DNA from 3 places in the Sinobaca sp. H24 genome. Region 1 is predicted to be linked to each of the others. Evidence: a T-box and tRNA genes for the amino acid it is inferred to sense, from the RefSeq annotation. Region 1 holds a T-box; the other regions hold tRNA genes.
The links. A T-box is a leader RNA that pairs with one kind of tRNA and senses whether it is charged. The one in region 1 lies ahead of MMY81_RS23655 (valine--tRNA ligase), so its partner is inferred to be a tRNA-Val.
Positions count from the first base shown of each region.

Region 2: it encodes a tRNA-Val, which carries the amino acid that the T-box ahead of MMY81_RS23655 (valine--tRNA ligase) is inferred to sense. The anticodon was not compared.
Region 3: it encodes a tRNA-Val, which carries the amino acid that the T-box ahead of MMY81_RS23655 (valine--tRNA ligase) is inferred to sense. The anticodon was not compared.

Region 1 is NZ_JALBWT010000025.1:60,346-66,770, reverse strand. Features, by position in the region: gene MMY81_RS23665 (glutamate ligase domain-containing protein) at 1-119, opposite strand, end outside; gene MMY81_RS23660 (folylpolyglutamate synthase/dihydrofolate synthase family protein) at 629-922, opposite strand; partial or broken gene MMY81_RS23655 (valine--tRNA ligase) at 1,029-3,672, opposite strand; T-box leader at 3,739-3,960, opposite strand; gene hemL (glutamate-1-semialdehyde 2,1-aminomutase) at 4,027-5,316, opposite strand; gene hemB (porphobilinogen synthase) at 5,431-6,417, opposite strand; gene MMY81_RS23640 (uroporphyrinogen-III synthase) at 6,410-6,425, opposite strand, start outside.
Region 2 is NZ_JALBWT010000024.1:70,201-76,625, forward strand. Features, by position in the region: gene aceA (isocitrate lyase) at 1-1,137, opposite strand, end outside; gene MMY81_RS23315 (MFS transporter) at 1,324-2,538, opposite strand; gene MMY81_RS23320 (LysR family transcriptional regulator) at 2,661-3,533, shown strand; gene MMY81_RS23325 (mechanosensitive ion channel family protein) at 3,568-3,849, opposite strand; gene MMY81_RS23330 (mechanosensitive ion channel family protein) at 3,842-4,714, opposite strand; tRNA gene MMY81_RS23335 (tRNA-Val) at 4,989-5,064, shown strand; gene MMY81_RS23340 (YolD-like family protein) at 5,280-5,624, shown strand; gene MMY81_RS23345 (hypothetical protein) at 5,893-6,078, opposite strand; gene MMY81_RS23350 (hypothetical protein) at 6,078-6,425, opposite strand, start outside.
Region 3 is NZ_JALBWT010000047.1:22,381-28,805, reverse strand. Features, by position in the region: gene MMY81_RS30150 (hypothetical protein) at 254-508, opposite strand; gene MMY81_RS30145 (YolD-like family protein) at 658-1,002, opposite strand; tRNA gene MMY81_RS30140 (tRNA-Val) at 1,214-1,289, opposite strand; gene MMY81_RS30135 (amidohydrolase) at 1,404-2,555, shown strand; gene MMY81_RS30130 (mechanosensitive ion channel family protein) at 2,650-3,798, shown strand; gene MMY81_RS30125 (LysR family transcriptional regulator) at 3,816-4,715, opposite strand; gene MMY81_RS30120 (MFS transporter) at 4,838-6,055, shown strand; partial or broken gene aceA (isocitrate lyase) at 6,237-6,425, shown strand, end outside.

The sequences.
Region 1 (6,425 bases):
TTATGCGCGCCGTCGATAATTATTTTTCTTTCCTGATCCACTTCAAGCCTTCCCGGCCAGCTCGTTTTTTGCAGCCCGCGGAGAATGCTATCATCCTCTGCCGGGAACGCATAATACATTTTAAGATATCTCGCCGCCATCACAGCGCAGCAGCATTTTTAGTTTGATGTGGTCCCAGCATGGAAAGCTGGACCTGGTCGAGCTTTTCAAGAATACGGATTGAAACGAAAACGTTATTCCCGTTTGATGGGGCGCTATATTCTCAATATGAAAATCTCTGCCGAGCTGATACATTTTCGTGAACTTTTCCGAGACAGGACTCCTCCAGAATCTCCAGACTTTCCGGCTTTTCTTCACATGTAATCAAAGGGACTCCCGACTTAACGATGCCGGCTTTTTCTCTGGTGATCTCTTCTATTGTATCCCGAGAATATGCTGATGATCATGCCCAATATTAGTAATGACGCTTATGAGCGGCAGCATGACATTTGTAGAGTCAAGCCTCCCGCCCAGTCCGACCTCCCATATCACTACGTCCGGAAAAGCTTTAGAAGAAAGTAGCGGGCGGCAATCGCTGTAACTACTTCAAATTCGGTCGGCGGGCCGAACAACGATTTTTCCACCGATTCTACAATGGCCGCACTACATTAGCGGCTTCCAGAAAGGCTTCTTCACTTATTGGTGCCCCGTTCACCGCAATCCGCTCTCTGAATGTCTCTATATAAGGGGAGGTAAACGTACCTACCTCCATGCCGGATTCCTCCAGGATATTTCTTAGAAAAGCAGTTGTGGATCCCTTTCCATTCGTGCCTCCAATATGGACGCTTTTCATTTTACGTTCAGGATTTCCCAGGCCTTCCATCAGCATAGTCATCCGCTCCAGCCCCGGATGTATGCCGAATTTTTTCTGTCTTCCAGCCATGCTCTCGCTTCTTTATACGTCTTCATGCTTTCCCTCATTTCTATTCAGGTTGTTCGTATATGAAAGAAAAAAGAGAGGGTTTCACGCCTCCCTTTCCTGTTTTTATTTACTGCTGCAGTTCTTCCATGCGGGCCACCACTTTATCGCGTTTATCCGCATAATCCTGCTGTTTCTGCTTTTCTTCTTCGACTACGTGTGCCGGTGCCTTGCTCGTAAAACCTTCATTGGCAAGCTTTTTCTGCACCCGTTCTACTTCTTTATCCAGCTTTTCTTTTTCTTTTTGAAGCCTGGCAATTTCCTCGTCCAGCTGTATCAGCCCGGCGAGCGGCATATAAAGATCTGCCCCGGTCAGTGCGTGGGACACCGATTTTTCCGGTGCCTGCAGCCCTGTATCAATCGTCAGTTTTTCCGGATTACAGAAGCGCTCCAGATATTCCTGTCCGCGCAGGAGCTGCTGCAGTTCTTTTTCGGAAGCGGCATTAATAACAGTTCAATTTCCTTGCTCGGTGCTACGTTCATTTCTGCACGCGTATTTCGTACTGAGCGGATGATTCGCTTGATCAGCTCCATGTCCTCAACGGACTGAGCATCGATCAGGTCATGGTTCACGAGAGGCCATGCTGCTACCGTAATAGAGTCCCCTTGATGAGGAAGGTGCTGCCAGATTTCTTCGGTGATAAACGGCATGATCGGGTGCAGCAGCCTCATCGTCTGGTCAAGTACGTGGGCCAGTACCGAACGGGCCATATGCTTCTGAGCGTCATCTTCTCCGTAAAGCGGCAGTTTAGCCATTTCAATATACCAGTCACATACGTCTTCCCAGATAAAGTTATACAGCAGGCGGCCTACTTCTCCAAATTCATACTGATCCATCAGCCGGGTTACGCTTTGGACCGTATCCTGAAGCCTTGTTAAAATCCAGCGGTCGGCCATTGTCTTTTCACCTTCGAGGCTGATTTCATCATAAGCGAGGCCGTCCATGTTCATCAGGGCAAAACGGGAGGCATTCCAGATTTTATTGGCAAAGTTCCAGTTGGCCTCTACCTTCTCCCACTGAAAACGCAGGTCGTTGCCCGGTGTCGTGCCGGTAGCGAGGAAGAAACGCAGTGCATCAGCACCGTACTTTTCAATGACGTCCATAGGATCAACGCCGTTGCCGAGTGATTTACTCATCTTCCGGCCTTCGCTGTCCCGAACCAGTCCGTGAATCAGCACATCCTCAAATGGACGCTGTCCGGTAAATTCAAGTCCCTGAAAAATCATCCGGGAAATCCAGAAAAAGATAATATCATATCCGGTTACGAGCGCATTAGTCGGATAGAATCTTTTAAAATCCTCCGACTGTTCGTCCGGCCAGCCCATTGTGGAAAAAGGCCAAAGCGCTGAGCTGAACCAGGTGTCCAGTACGTCTTCATCCTGTTCCCAGTTTTCCGCGTCCGCAGGTTCTTCCATGCTAATATACATTTCGCCGGTCTCTTTATGGTACCAGGCAGGAATCCGATGGCCCCACCACAGCTGTCTGGATATGCACCAGTCTCTAATATTATCGAGCCAGTGCAGGTACGTTTTTTCAAAGCGCTCCGGCACGAAATGTACTTTTTCTTCTTTTTGCTGGAGAGCGATTGCGTTTGCAGCGAGCGGCTTCATATCCACGAACCACTGCGTGGATAGATAAGGTTCTACGACAGCGCCGCTCCGTTCCGAATGGCCGACCGAATGCATGTGATCTTCCACTTTAAACAGCACGCCCTGCTCCTGCAGGTCTGCTGTAATCTGACGGCGGCATTCAAAACGATCCAGTCCTTCATATTTCGCAGCATTTTCATTCATTTTTCCAGACTCATCCATGACGAGTACGCGTTCCAGATTATGTCTGTTTCCCATTTCAAAGTCATTCGGATCATGAGCCGGCGTAATTTTAACAGCACCGGACCCGAAGTCCATTTCTACATAATCATCTGCAATAATTTCTATCTCGCGGCCGACAATCGGCAGCTTTACTTTTTTTCCGATTAAATGGGCATAGCGCTCATCTTTTGGATGAACGGCAACGGCCGTATCACCGAGCATCGTTTCCGGACGGGTAGTCGCTACTTCAATCGATCCGCTTCCGTCCGCCAATGGATAGGCCATATGATAAAAAGAGCCCTGCACATCTTTGTAGATAACTTCTATATCAGAGAGAGCCGTTTTCGTATCCGGATCCCAGTTAATAATGTATTCGCCGCGGTAGATCAGCCCTTTATTATAAAGAGTAACGAATACTTTACGCACCGCATCGGACAGTCCTTTATCCAAAGTAAACCGCTCTCTCGAATAATCGAGGGAAAGACCAATCTTGGACCACTGCTCCCGGATAAAATCTGCATACTCTTCTTTCCATTCCCAGGATTTCTCCAGGAATGCTTCCCGTCCCATTTCATAACGGTTTGTTCCTCTTCTTTCAGTTTTCCTTCCACTTTAGCCTGCGTGGCAATACCGGCATGGTCCATGCCCGGCAGCCAGAGCATATCATAGCCCTGCATGCGCTTTAAGCGGGAAATAATATCCTGCAGCGTCGTATCCCAGGCATGGCCCAAATGAAGCCGTCCTGTTACGTTAGGAGGTGGAATAACAATGGTGTAGGGTTCTTTATCCCCTTTTCCTTCTGCCTTAAAAAATTCTCCCTCCGTCCAGTAGGGATACCATTTTGCTTCAGTAGCCTGCGGATCATACTTTGTCGGCATATCTGTCTGGTTTGCCTTATCCATCATATCGTTCTCCTTTATTAGAAAGTCACCGTACTTTTTGCCCAAATAAAAAAACTCTTCTCGCCTGCAAAGGACGAAAAGAGTTTACGCGGTACCACCTTTATTTGTGACACTGTCTGCCAGCGTCACACACTTAGGTATAACGGTACCTGCCGTCTCCTCCTACTTTATTTCAGAGAAAAAGCTCCGGGGCGACCTTCAGGATCCGCGCAGGAAAGGCATTTCAGCTGGGCTGCCTTCTCTCTGTGCAGGCGTGGGATCCTTACTCTTCCCTATCTATGCTTTCTTATTTATACTGATTGGTATGCTTCTATTTTAAGCAGAGCCCTGCCTGCCAGTCAATGCAAATTAATTTTATTTTTTAATCACGGAAAAAGCTTTTTCGGCGGCTTTTACCGTATTTTCAATATCTTCTTCTGTATGGGCAGTTGAAAGAAACATGCCTTCAAATTGAGAAGGAGGAAGCGAAACGCCCTGGGCCATCATTTCTCTAAAGTATGCCGCAAACATTTCCAGATCCGAGGTTTTGGCTGTTTTAAAGTCCACGACTTTTTCATCCGTAAAGAAGAACCCGACCATCGACCCGGCTTTATTAATATGATGAGGGATATCGTGCTTTAGGGCAGCTTCATGCAGACCCTCGGCCAAAAGCGTGCCAAGACGGTCAAATGTATCGTAATCTTCCGGCTTCAGCTGATTTAATGTTTCGAATCCGGCTGTCATAGCAAGCGGATTTCCAGACAGCGTGCCGGCCTGATAGATCGGTCCGCTCGGTGCTATCTGCTCCATAATATCGCGTCTGCCCCCGTAAGCCGCTACAGGCAGTCCTCCGCCAATAACTTTCCCAAGACACGTTATGTCCGGCGTTACGTTATACACGCCCTGAGCGCAGTGATAGCCGACTCTAAAGCCAGTCATTACTTCATCGAAGATCAGCAGGCTGCCATGTTGATTAGTAATATCTCGGACGCCTTCCAAAAATCCTTCTTCCGGAAGCACTATCCCCATATTTCCAGTGACCGGCTCCAATATAACGGCAGCAATCTCATCGCCGTATTCATCAAATGCCTTCTGCAGGCTGGCCAGATCATTATACGGCACGGTTAATGTGTTGGATGCAACCGATGCTGGAACTCCCGGGCTGTCCGGAAGGCCTAAAGTGGCTACGCCGGATCCAGCTTTGATTAGAAGAGAATCGCCGTGCCCATGATAACAGCCTTCCATTTTAAGAATCTTGTCACGACCGGTAAAACCGCGCGCAAGACGGAGAGCGCTCATGGTTGCCTCTGTGCCGGAATTGACCATTCGTACCACTTCGATGGAAGGGACTCTATCAATAACCAGTTCGGCAAGCTTTATTTCCATCACGTGGGAGGCACCAAAGCTTGTGCCTTTTTCAGTCACTGCCTTTAACTGCTCCACGACATGGTCCTGGGCGTGCCCTAAAATGAGCGGTCCCCACGATAGAACATAATCAATGTACTCATTTCCATCCAGATCGGTTATTTTAGAACCTTTACCGCTCTGCATGTACACAGCAGGATGCCCCACCGAATTATATGTACGCACAGGGCTGTTCACGCCGCCCGGCATTAACGGTTTTGCCTGCTCAAAAGCAGCTGAGGATTTTTCATAGGATTTCATTTCTGTCACTTCCCTTTTTATAATCTACTACCAGAATAACAAAAGCCGTTTTTTTGTGCGACTTTTCTTTAATAAGGAAAAACTGCCTGCTGCAGCGCAGTCAGGCAGTATATTCTAATATAGTTCTTCGTCGATCCACTTGGCCACGTCTAATGCAAAATACGTAACGATCAGATCCGCACCTGCCCGCTTCATACTGACAAGCTTTTCCATTACGACGGCTTTTTCATCAATCCATCCATTTTGAGCCGCTGCTTTAAGCATCGCAAATTCTCCGGAAACATTGTAGGCTACTACCGGATAGCCTGTAGCATCTTTCACTTCTCTCATAATATCAAGATAGGAAAGAGCCGGCTTCACAATAAGAAAATCGGCACCTTCTTCTACATCGGAACGAGCTTCCCGCAGTGCTTCTTCGCGGTTCGCCGGGTCCATCTGATAGGTTTTCCGGTCTCCAAAGGAAGGCGTGCTGTGGGCAGCATCGCGGAAAGGACCATAAAATGCAGAAGCATATTTAACCGAATAGGACATAATCGGCGTGTGCACAAAACCTGCATTATCAAGACCGCGGCGGATCGCTGCCGTAAATCCATCCATCATGTTGGAAGGCGCAATAATATCTGCTCCGGCTTTCGCCTGGGAAACAGCCGTTTCCGTCAGTAACTGAAGGGATTCATCGTTAAGAATTTCCCCGTCTCTAATCACACCGCAGTGTCCGTGGTCGGTATACTGGCAGAGGCATGTATCAGCTATAACCGTTAACGTAGGATTATTTTCTTTAATAACGCCTATAGCCCGCTGTACGATGCCTTCTTCTGCATATGCCTGAGATCCGTATTCGTCTTTTTCATTGGGAACGCCGAAGACCATTACGGCCGGCACACCATGGCGTTCCAGCTTATTGGTTTCCTGCGCCAGAATATCAAGAGATACCTGATAAATTCCCGGCATGGACGGGACTTCGTTTTTTACTTTTTCTCCCTCTACTACAAAAATAGGAAAAATCAAGTCTTCTTTTTTCACTTCGTTTTCCCGCACCATTTTTCGAATACCGGGTGTCGAGCGGAGACGGCGGTGTCTCCGAAACTGTAAATCACTCATCAAAATCC
Region 2 (6,425 bases), on a different contig from region 1:
GGCAAACTCTGCCTGCTGCAGTTTAGAATAGGCTCCCATTCCACGCGTTTTGTAGCCTTTAGCCAGCTCAAACATGCTGTGGTTCAACGCATGGAATCCGGCAAGCGTAACAAACTGGAACTTATACCCCATCTTTGCAATTTCCTGCTGGAAGGTTTCAATCGTTTCATCATCCAGATTTGCTTTCCAGTTAAATGAAGGAGAGCAGTTATAGGCAAGCATTTTCCCCGGGAATTTCTCATGAATGGCATCAGCAAATTTCCTGGCTTCCTCGAGATTCGGTTTGGATGTCTCGCACCAGATAAGGTCGGCAAACGGAGCGTAGGCCAAGCCTCTTGCAATTGCCTGATCAATACCCGGCTTTGTACGGTAAAAGCCCTCTGCTGTACGTTCACCGGTTATGAACTCCTGATCGTAGGGATCAATGTCACTTGTTATAAGATCGGCTGCATCCGCATCTGTTCTCGCAAGAATAATGGTTTTCGTTCCGCTTACATCTGCTGCAAGACGGGCGGATATTAAATTACGTACGGCATTCTGCGTAGGAAGCAGAACTTTTCCGCCGAGATGTCCACACTTCTTTTCTGAAGCAAGCTGATCCTCAAAGTGTACACCGGAAGCACCTGATTCAATCATACTCTTCATTAGTTCAAATACGTTCAGCTGACCGCCAAAGCCTGCCTCGGCATCAGCTACAATAGGGGCGAAGAAATCCGTATCTCCCTCCTGCTCCATATGCTGTATCTGATCTGCACGCTGCAGCGCCTGATTAATACGCTGAACTACGCTTGGTACACTATTTGCCGGATACAGGCTTTGATCGGGATACATTTGTCCAGCAAGGTTGGCGTCTGCTGCCACCTGCCAGCCGCTTAAATAAATCGCTTTCAAACCTGCTTTCACCTGCTGCACAGCCTGGTTTCCTGTTAACGCACCCAGAGAGTTTACATATGGCTCTTCATGAAGAAGCTTCCACAGCTTTTCCGATCCCCGCTTTGCTAAAGTATGCTCGATTTCAATAGACCCTCTTAATTTAATTACATCCTCCGCACTATAAGGCCGTTCAATACCTTCCCACCTGCTGTCTTCTTTCCACTGCTGCTCGAGCTTCTTTGCATCTTCTTGAATAGATCCCATTTTTATCTCTCCCTTACGAATACTGTTTTATAACAGTTAATTTAATATGTTTTTATATTATAACAGTATTTCCGTTTTTGCAACCCCTTACATTGATTTTTTCTAAAAAAGTTAGAACAGCATCTTTTTGTCATAAACTGTTACATAACAAAAGCCGAACCCGTTACGGGTTCGGCTTTATTCCGGTTAATTTGTTACAAATACAGAAGTAGCTGCCTTTTGTTCGGCTCTGTCGATCCTGCGCAAACTGAGCGTACAGCTCAATGTAATAATCAGTACAGCAGCTGCACCTGTAACCACGCCCGGCCATCCAAATGAAGGCCAGAGCCAGCCAAAATAGACACTGCTTAATCCGCCTCCCAAATAATAACTGGTCAAATACAGTCCTGATGCGCTTGCTTTTGCCTGTACAGCATGCCTTGTCACCCAGGAACTGGAGCTGGAATGGACAAAGAAAAAACCAAAACTTAATGTAAGCAGCGCTATTAATATAACAGGAAAAGAAGGAACGCTTGCGAGCACAATACCTATCGCCATTAAAGCGATTCCAATCAGCATGCAGCTTGTCTGATTCCATACCTGCGCCATCTTTCCAGCCAGCGTCGAGCTGAAGGTTCCAGCCCCGTATGTTAGAAAGAGCAGACCGAGTATAGTAGCTGATACAAAGAACGGCTCACCATTTAAAAGATACGTAATAAAGTTAAATACGCCAATAAATACGAAAAAATGCAGCCCGCCGATAATATAGGCCAGTGCCATTTTTTTATCTTTCAGATGCATCCAGTTGTTCTGCAGCGTGGTTTTAAAATGAAATGGTTTCGCTGTAAACTGGGTGGATTCCGGAAGCATAAACCAGACAAAAATCCCAATGCCTACGCTCACTCCGGCCATTATTATAAAAGCCAGCTGCCAATCCGACGCATCTGCAATAATGCCGCTTGCCACCCGGCCGCTCATCCCTCCGAAACTGTTTGCGCTAATATAAATTCCTACTGCTACTGTCATAGCTTTTTTGGAATATTCTTCGCTGAGATATGCCATAGCCGCTACCGGTATACCTGCTAAAGCAGCTGCCTGAAACACCCTGGCTGCCATCAGCCAGCCAAAACTCGGCGCCATGCTGATAAGAATGGTGCCCGCAATACCAAGTATCATGGATATAAATAAAATATTTCGTCTGCCAAAGGCATCAGAGAGGGCGCTGTATACAAAAAAAGTAATACCCAGCACAATCAATGGAATGGAAATGATCAGGCTCGAGGCAACTTCAGATACTTGAAACTCTTCACTCAGCATAGGCAGAAGCGGCTGCGGATAATATAAGTTCGCAAATATTAAAAAAGAAGCGGCTCCGAGTGCCGTAGTAGCTTTCCAAAATGATGCGGTTTTTGCTTCAATCATGGTATATATCCTTCTTTCCATCACACTTTCTTCTATATTTGTATGCTATCATGAGCATATTGATAAATAAAATATATAATAAATATAATAATTATGCTTTTTTGTTATGAAAGGAGATTGTTATGGAAAGCAGAGCTCTTGAATATTTCCGGGAAGTAGCTGCCTGCCGGAGTTTCACAAAAGCCGCTGCATCTCTTCGTATTGCACAGCCCGCCGTCAGCCGTGCGGTTCGTCAGCTTGAAGAAGAGCTTGGCGTCCGCCTTCTTATCCGCGACAAAAGACAGATCCGCCTGACGAAAGCTGGAGAAAAGCTGTATGGACATGCTATTGATATGCACCGCCTGCTTGCAAAAGCAAAAAGCGATGTTCTTAATATGCAGGATCTTACTCAGGGAGAAGTTGAAATAGGACTGCCGTCGATGGCCGGTTCTTATTATTTCCCCGACCAGATTACGCGTTTTCTGAAAGCCTATCCCGGCTTGTCTGTTTCCATATATGAAGCAGGCACTTCCGCTATTGAAGAAGCTATTATAAACGGAGAAATCGAGCTTGGCACCATCGTCACAGATGAAGGACGAAAATCATCCAGTCAGCTAACGATTCATCCTTTTTTGGCGACACAGATGGTTGCTGTCGTTCCTCTCGATCACCCTTTTGCCTCCAAAACTTCCGTCTCTCATGAAGAAGTGGCGGAAGAACCGCTCATCTTATTTAAAGAAGGATATTATCAGAGGAAAGTTGTCGATCAAATCAGCGAAAAAAGCCGGTCGTCCCGTTCACCTTGCATTCGAAACAAATCAACTTTCCATGGCAAAATCACTGACGGAACGCGGCCTTGGTATTACAATTTTTTGGAAATGGTCATTCAGGATGATGAAAAGCTGGCAGGCGTTCCTTTAGATCCTCCCGTCCGGCTGACGCTTGCTCTTGCCCATCGCCAAAAAGAATCTTTATCACCTGCCAACAAAGCTTTCCTGCAGTTTCTCCTTGCTTAAATAATAAAACCCCGGCTGCACAGCCGGGGTTTTATTATTTATTTGAATGCTCTGCATGCCTTGTTTTTTCTGCGATTTCCTGTTTAATCGAATCAGGCCAGGCCTGCGCTGGAGCATTTTCAATATAAACCGATTCGGAAGGAAATGCGATGTCTACTCCTTCTTCCTCCAAAATCTCCATTACTTCAAAATTGATTTCCTCTTTTGTTTCAAACCAATCCACCCAGCCTGTGGCTTTCGTAAAGAAATACACGAAAATGTCGAGGGAAGAAGAGTTAAACTCGCTGAATCGCACAATGATCAGATCTTTATTCAATTTTATCATTTTCCTGAAGCGTGTCTTCAATTCGTTCTACTACACGCTGCACATCTGCTTTAGGCGTTTCGTATTTCACACCTACATTAAAGGTTATCTGACGCTTTCCCATTTCCGACCAGTTTGTTATTGCTTCATGGGCCAGCGTTTTATTAGGCACAATGACGAGAGAATCCTCGAAGGTGCGGATTTTTGTACTCCGAAAATTAATATCCTCTACAAATCCCTCGACCGTGGCCGAAGCAATCCAATCTCCCTTTTTAAAAGGACGCTCTGTTACAATAATAATACCTCCGAGAAAGTTACTGAGCGTTTCCTGAGCTGCAAGCGCAAATGCCAGGCCGCCCAGACCCAGTCCGGCAATTAATCCATTAATATCGTAATCCCACTCATGAGCTATAATTGTAATGGTTAATGCCAGAATCACAAAACGAACAATACGGGAGAGAAATGGCAGCAGCATGCTGTCCTCGCCATCATCCATCTTACTCGACAGCTTATAGAACATGGAAGAAGAGGCTGCTGTGAAATTAAAAAGCCCCCATCCCATTACAATAATAATAGAGGTGCGGTAAAACCGGTTTACAATACCCATATAGTCCCCTTGAATCGGTAGAGAGAGCAATGCTAAATACAAACCAAGTATCGCAAAGAAAAATCGAAGCGGTTTTTCAAACGCAATAATCACATTGGTGAACACATCAGTCGGTGTCTTTTTCGCTATTCGGATCAGCAGTCGGAAAATATATGTCGTCAAATATCGTCTTAAAAAGAATATGAGAAAAAATATTAATATAGCAAATCCTATATCAATCCACGGCAGGTTTATGAAAAACTCCTGCGTTCTCATCCAAAAATCTATCATAGGTACCCTCCGGATGTTATTTACTGTTGAACAAAACACATCTTACCACATCGTTCGAAGATTCTCTAGTTCTTCCTATGAAAGACCAGAAAAGCTTATTTGTCCCATTATAATAGGCGGGTCTGGGATAAATAACCGGACAACCGGGCTTTTCAGATCAGCCTTTTCCACAAAAAAAGCAATTGGCAGGTCTGTCCGCAGGCAGACTATTTACTTTTTTATTGACAAAACCTACCTGTACAAGGTAAATTAATAAAGGTTCATCTATCCAGCTGCTCCGTTAGCTCAGCTGGGAGAGCGCCACCTTGACAGGGTGGAGGTCACTGGTTCGAGCCCAGTACGGGGCACCATAACACACAAACGCTACAAGCCTTCGTATAGAGGGCTTTTTCTTATGTCTTCTTTACATAGAAAAATGGATAAAATGCAGGGTGGAGATCATTTGCAAACATTTTGCAAACATGAAAATTTCTACTCTGTTTTTTTTATTTTAAGTCTTATTACTATAGTTATGTTTTAAAGAACACTTGTTCGCGTATAATACCTTTTAAAAGGAGGTGATCGCATGGCAGAAAATAAGTTAACTCCTGATTCTAATATGCGCTGGGAATCCATGCGAATGATATTACCCGAACATAAGGATGCCTGGGAGAAACGGAGAGCATCATCTTTGCATGTACCAAAGCCTATATTGGATGAACACAGATGGGATGAGTTAGAATTGTTGCTGCATGAAGCGCTCGAGCACAGAATCTTTTTGGAGTTTACTTACTGGAAGGAAGGCCACTTTATTACGTTCACAGGTGAATGTGTGTATATTAACATGATGGATAAGCAGTTTCATGTGAAGAATAAAGAGGATATTTGTTATATAAAGTTTGATACATTGAAAGATATTCAAGTTATGTAGAGAGGGCTGATGCCCTCTTTTTCTATGTAAAAAAGCACCCACCCGGAGGTAGATGCTGATTTTTACTGATCGTACTTTTATTCGCCTACTGCTTCTAAGAACTTTTTATTGTTCTTTTCCATTTCTATCTTCATGTTTCTCTCTTTTCTTTCTAACACACTAATCTTATAATCCAGTTCTTTTTTTAAGTCTTTGGTAGTCTTTGGGCTCAATCATTCCTGAACTATATACATTTTCGAGAAGCTGCCTATCGAGTAATAATTCCTTCTTATTCACTCGAACCACCATCCCTTCCATTAATATCAGAGGAACCATCAACGCTTAATGATTCTTGACTAGCTCTTTCCGCCATTGCATATTGTTGTTCTATAATTATAGCACGAATTAGACTGCTATAAAGATAAATGATATCTAAATTACTTTTTTCAAAAGCATACTTAGAATCTACTGTCATTACCCGAAACCTTCTAAGTATATACAAACCATAGCATTGTATATTTTTTTAACGTCTTCGTTAGGCGACCAGTCGTCATCTTGGGAAACGTCATCTATAACTAAATCTATTTCTTTTCTATAGCATCTTCCAGCTGTAGATTTATCTATTTCTAGTTCTCTGTTCCCGTAATATTGATCTGGAAAACCAATACTTCCTGTACGAAATTTAAAGACTGATCCCTGTTTAATCCATATCGCACATCTAAAATCACCACTAGAATGACTTTTAAGGTTGGATGACATTGAATTAATACACTTATTTAATAAACTTTGTGCTTTAGCTATTTTTGAATTGCCGGTTTCTGA
Region 3 (6,425 bases), on a different contig from region 1:
ACATAGAAATTAAATTCACATAGGCTTTTTTAAATTAGTGTTAATTTCCATTAAATTATTAAAAAGAGACTGACTGGATTTTATTTCTTTATTATAGTTATTAATCATAAAATCATTAATAGTAGTGAAGTCTTTATTTTCTTCAGATAGTGAATTTACAAGATAAGCTATAGTGGTTAGAAAATCGTTTATTACCTCATTAGTATCTATGAGTAGATCGAATATATCTCTGTCAACATGAGAAGCTTCATTGCTAAAATAAAGCTTTCACTTCCAAATCATGTTCTTTTAATTTCTCCTCTTGTCTTTTTAATTGATCTATCATTATAGAGAAATTATAACTAACATCCGTTCCTTCTTTAAATTCTTTCTTCGAAGTAAAACTCCTCATATGATCTACATAATAAAGTAGTTTTCTAAGCATTAATGAATTTGCTTCGTATTCTTTTAATTCAATTCTTTTCTTATAATCAGCCCTACTTACTCTTAAAGTAGCATATCCGGCCAATCCGGCACCGGCCAGCGCTCCAAGAAATGTTGAAATAGAAGTAATTGCTAAGGCTGTGTTACTACCTGCTGGAACGGTGGTAAATATAAGCGCTACGATTCCTAGACTAATAATTGATGTAATGATTATTTTGTTGATAAGACATCCTCCTAAATAGCTTTGATGTCTTTAAGTGTATCAAACTTAATATAACAAATATCCTCTTCATTCTTCACATGAAACTGCTTATCCATCATATTGATGTACACACATTCCCCAGTGAACTTAATAAAGCGACCTTCCTCCCAATAAGTAAACTCTAAAAAGATTCTATGCTCGAGCGCTTCATGCAGCAACAACTCTAACTCATCCCATTTGTGTTCATCCAATATTGGCTTTGGCTCATGTACAAAAGTGGCTCTCCGTTTCTCCCAGGCATCCTTATGTTCAGGTAATATCATCCGCATGGATTCCCAGCGCATATTGGATCCGGGAGTTAACTTATTTTCTGCCATGCGACCACCTCCTTTTAAGAGGTATTATACACGAACAAGTGTTCTTTTAAACATAACTATAGTAATAAGAGTCAAAATAAAAAACAGAGTGGAAATATTCATGTTTGCAAAATGTTTGCAAATGATCTCCACCCTGCATTTTATCTATTTATGGATTAAATGAATACATAAGAAAAAGCCCTCTATACGAAGGCTTGTAGCGTTTGTGTTATGGTGCCCCGTACTGGGCTCGAACCAGTGACCTCCACCCTGTCAAGGTGGCGCTCTCCCAGCTGAGCTAACGGAGCAGCTGGATAGATGAACCTTTATTAATTTACCTTGTACTGGGAGGGTTTGTCAATACAAAAGACAAATATGCTATAATATTTAGCAAAGCGAAATACTTAGGAGGCTTATTTTTTATGAAAAAAGCATACATAGGGGCCGGGATTATGAATCAAAACGGCATTTTTCAGGACAATGCCGTACTTCTTATTAAAGATGCCCACATTGAAGCAGTAACAGATGGAGGTCATATACCAGAGGGCTATGAACAGGTGAACGTGAAAGGGAAATACATAACGCCGGGTTTGATTGATGTCCATACACATCTTGGGGTTCATGAGGAAGGTATCGGGCCGCAGGGTGCGGACTTTAATGAGACAAGTCAGGCCGTTACACCAGCTGTCCGTGCTCTTGATGGTATTCATCCATTGGAAGAAGGGTTTGAGCTGGCGCGGCGGTCGGGAGTAACCACTGTGCAGATTCTCCCCGGCAGCGCTAACGTCATCGGAGGAGAAATGGTCATTGTGAAAACAAGCGGCAGCGTCGTGGATGAAATGGTGCTGCAGTCTCCCTCGGGAATGAAAGCAGCGTTTGGGGAAAATCCTAAGCGAATTCATTCCAATAAGTCTTCCGGTCCGGTAACGCGTATGGGAAATGCAGCTCTATTCAGGGAAGCTATGATAAAAGCACAGAATTACAGGGATAAATGCAAAAAAGATCCGAAAGCACCAAGAGACCTGGGCATGGAACAGCTCGTTTCCCTGCTGGAAAATCGTATTCCGCTCCGCGCCCATGCGCACCGGGCTGATGATATTGCTACGGTCGTCAGGCTGGCTGAAGAATTTGATCTGCGCTACACGATTGAACACTGTACAGAAGGCCATTTGATTGCTGATTTTCTTGCCCGCCATCAGGTTACTGCCTCGGTTGGCCCTACGATGTCTACAAAATCCAAAGCGGAGTTATCAAACAAAAGCTGGAAGACGCTCTCCGCTCTGGATGAACATGGGGTCGATTACTGTATTACAACGGACCATCCGGTAGTCGGTATTGACCATCTGCTTACCTCGGCTATGATGGCGCACAAAGAAGGACTCAGTGAGGCGAAAGCTTTATCTTCGATTACGGCCTTTGCTGCACGGCACCTGGGAATGGAAGAAACAAAAGGATCCCTTGAAAAAACGAAAGATGCAGATTTTGTCATTTGGAGCCATCACCCATTTGATGTAAAAAGTCTGGTGGAACAGACTTTCATAGAGGGAAGGCAGGTATATTCAAGAGACGTATAAGCTCTTCAGATCGTTCATAGGAATACTAGAGAAACATCGACGGATGTGATAAGATGTGATTTGTTCAACAGTAAAAAACATCCGGAGGGAACCTATGATAGATTTTTGGATGAGAACGCAGGAGTTTTTCATAAACCTGCCCTGGATTGATATAGGATTCGCTATATTAATATTTTTTCTCATATTCTTTTTAAGACGATATTTAACGACCTACATTTTCAGGCTCCTGATTCGTGTAGCTAAAAAAACGCCAACCGATGTGTTTACCAATGTCATCATTGCATTTGAAAAGCCGCTCCGGTTTTTCTTTGTCATACTCGGTTTATATTTAGCGCTGCTCTCCCTGCCGATACAAGGCGAATATATGGGAATCGTTAACCGATTTTACCGCACAGCTATTATTATAGTGGTGGGCTGGGGGCTTTTTAATTTCACGGCAGCCTCTTCTTCGATGTTCTATAAGCTATCCAGTAAAATGGACGATGGGGAAGACAGTATGCTTCTGCCATTTCTCTCCCGCATTGTACGTTTTGTCATATTGGCTCTTACGCTTACTATTATCGCTCACGAATGGAACTATGATATCAATGGACTTATCGCTGGTCTTGGTCTGGGCGGCCTGGCATTTGCTCTAGCAGCCCAGGAAACGCTCAGTAATTTTCTTGGCGGTATCATTATCGTAACCGAGCGCCCATTTAAAAAAGGGGACTGGATTGCTTCTGCTACGGTGGAAGGATTTGTAGAAGATATTAATTTCCGCAGCACGAAAATCCGCACCTTTGAAGACTCTCTCGTCATTGTTCCGAACAAAACACTTGCCCATGAAGCTATTACTAACTGGTCGGAGATGGGCAAACGCCAGATCACGTTTAATGTAGGCGTGAAATATGGAACTCCGAGAGAAGATGTTCAGCGGGTGGTAGCACGTATTGAAGAAACGCTTCAGGAAAATGACAAGATTGATAACGAACTTATCATTGTCCGCTTCAGTGAATTTAACTCTTTTTCCCTTGATATTTTTGTGTACTTCTTTACAAAAGCAACAGGCTGGGTCGATTGGTTTGAAGCAAAAGAAGACATTAATTTTGAAGTAATGCAGATTCTCGAAGAAGAAGGAGTGGAAATCGCCTTTCCTTCTGAATCCGTTTATATTGAGAATGCTTCTGCAGAAGCATGGCCTGACTCTATCAAGCAGGAAATTGCAGAAAAAACAAAGCGCGCAGAACAGCATTCTAATAGGTAATAGTATCCCCCGGTTGTCTAAAGCCGGGGGATTTTTATATGTGGTTCAGCCAAGCAGAAACTGTAGAAAAGCTTTGTTGGCGGCAGACAATGATTCTTTCGACGGTGGGCCAGAGCAAGCGTCAGGGATATAGGCGGATCGAGAGGAATGCCGGCTAATTTTTCATCATCCTGTATAACCATTTCCAAAAAAATAGTAATACCAAGACCCCGCTGCGTCAGCGATTTGGCCATAGAAATCTGATTGGTCTCAAAAGCAAGATGAACGGGGCTGCCTGCTTTTTCACTTATTTGATCGACTACTTTCCGTTGATAATATCCTTCTTTAAATAAAATGAGCGGCTCTTCTGCCAACTCTTCATGAGATACGGAAGTTCTGGAAGCAAAGGGATGGTCAAGTGGAACCACAGCTACCATCTGTACTGTAAGAAAAGGATGGATGCTTAAAAGGCTCGAAGATTTACGGCCTTCTTCTGTTACGATCGTACCGAGTTCAATTTCTCCACTGATCACGGCTTCTTCTATAACAGAAGTGCCAGCTTCATAGATCGAGACGGTCAATCCTGGGTAAGCTTCTAAAAAACGCATAATCTGATCAGGGAAATAATAAGAACCAGCCATGGATGGCAGGCCGATCTCTACTTCACCCTGAGTAAGATCCTGCATATTAACCACATCGTTTTTTGCTTTTACGAGCAGGCGGTGCATTTCAACAGCATGTTCATATAACTTTTCTCCGGCTTTCGTCAGTCGGATCTGCCGTTTATCGCGGATAAGAAGGGTAACGCCAAGCTCTTCTTCAAGCTGACGGACTGCACGACTGACAGCGGGCTGGGCAATACGAAGTGCGGCAGCGGCCTTTGTAAAGCTGCCTCTGGAGGCTACTTCCCGAAAGTATTCTAATGCTCTGCTTTCCATGACACTCTCCTTCCATAACAAAAAAGCATAATTATTATATTTATTATATATTTTATTTATTGATAAGCACATGATAGCATACAATCAGAAGACGAATTGTCCAGGAAAGAAGGATATATACCATGATTGAAGCAAAAACAGCATCATTCTGGAAAGCCACGATGGCACTTGGAGCCGCCTCATTTTTAATATTTGCCAACCTCTATTATCCTCAGCCGCTTCTACCTATGCTGAGTGAAGAATTTCAAGTTTCAGAAGTTGCTTCCAGCTTGATTATTTCCATTCCGCTTATTGTGCTTGGGATTACTTTCTTTGTATATAGTGCTTTATCTGATGCATTCGGAAGACGGAATATCTTATTTATTTCCATGGTGCTTGGCATTGCCGGAACGATTCTTATCAGCCTTGCGCCGAGTTTTGGCTGGCTGATGGCTGCACGGGTATTTCAGGCAGCGGCTTTAGCCGGAGTTCCGGTAGCGGCTATGGCATACCTTAGTGAAGAGTACTCCAAACAAGCAATGACAGTAGCGGTGGGAATATATATTAGTGCGAACAGTCTCGGGGGAATGAGCGGGCGTGTAGCGAGCGGCATCATTGCAGATGCCGCGGACTGGCATGTGGCCTTTATGGCAATGGCAGGGATTAGCGTTGCTATTTTTCTTTTTGTCTGGTTTATGCTTCCCGACTCCACGCAGTTTAGAGCCAAACCATTTCATCTAAAAGAAACGCTGCAGAACAACTGGATGCACTTAAAAGATAAAAAGATGGCACTGGCCTACGTGATCGGCGGTCTGCATTTTTTTGTATTTATAGGGGTATTTAACTTTATTACGTATCTATTAAATGGCGAACCGTTCTTTGTTTCTGCTACGGTGCTTGGTCTTCTGTTTCTAACCTATGGAGCGGGGACCTTCAGCTCGACGCTCGCAGGGAAAATGGCGCAGGTGTGGAACCAGACAAGCTGTATGTTGATTGGAATAGTCTTGATGGCAGCAGGTATTGCATTAACAATTATACCGTCTTTTCCTGTCATACTATTAGCACTGCTGACGTTAAGCTTCGGCTTTTTCTTCGTACACTCCAGTTCCAGTTCATGGGTTACGAGGCACGCGTCCGAAGCGAAGGCAAGCGCCTCCGGATTGTATTTAACGAGTTATTATTTAGGAGGCGGGCTGAGCAGCGTATATTTTGGCTGGCTGTGGCCTGCCTTTGGCTGGACGGGCGTTGTTACAGGTGCAGCTGCCGTGCTCGTTGTTACGCTCAGCTGTACGCTCTCCCTTCGAAAAATTGATAAAGCAGAGCAGGAGAAAACAGTCCCTGCCTATGCAGCAAATTCATAAAATAAAGCCGGATCCACTATGGGTCCGGCTTTTGTTATGTAACAGATGTTAATAAATGAAACTGTATTGATATTTTTTAAGGAAAATCAATGAAAGGGGTTGCAAAAAAGAATTTACTGTTATAATATAAAGTCATATTAAATTAACTGTTATAAAACAGAAACATGAGGGAGAGATAATAATGGGATCTATTCAGGAAGATGCAAAGAAGCTTGAACAGCAGTGGAAAGAAGACAGCAGGTGGGAAGGGATTGAAAGACCTTACAGTGCAGAAGATGTAATCAAATTAAGAGGATCTATTGAAATCGAGCACACATTAGCCAAACGCGGGTCCGAAAAGCTGTGGAAGCTGCTGCACGAGGAACCGTAT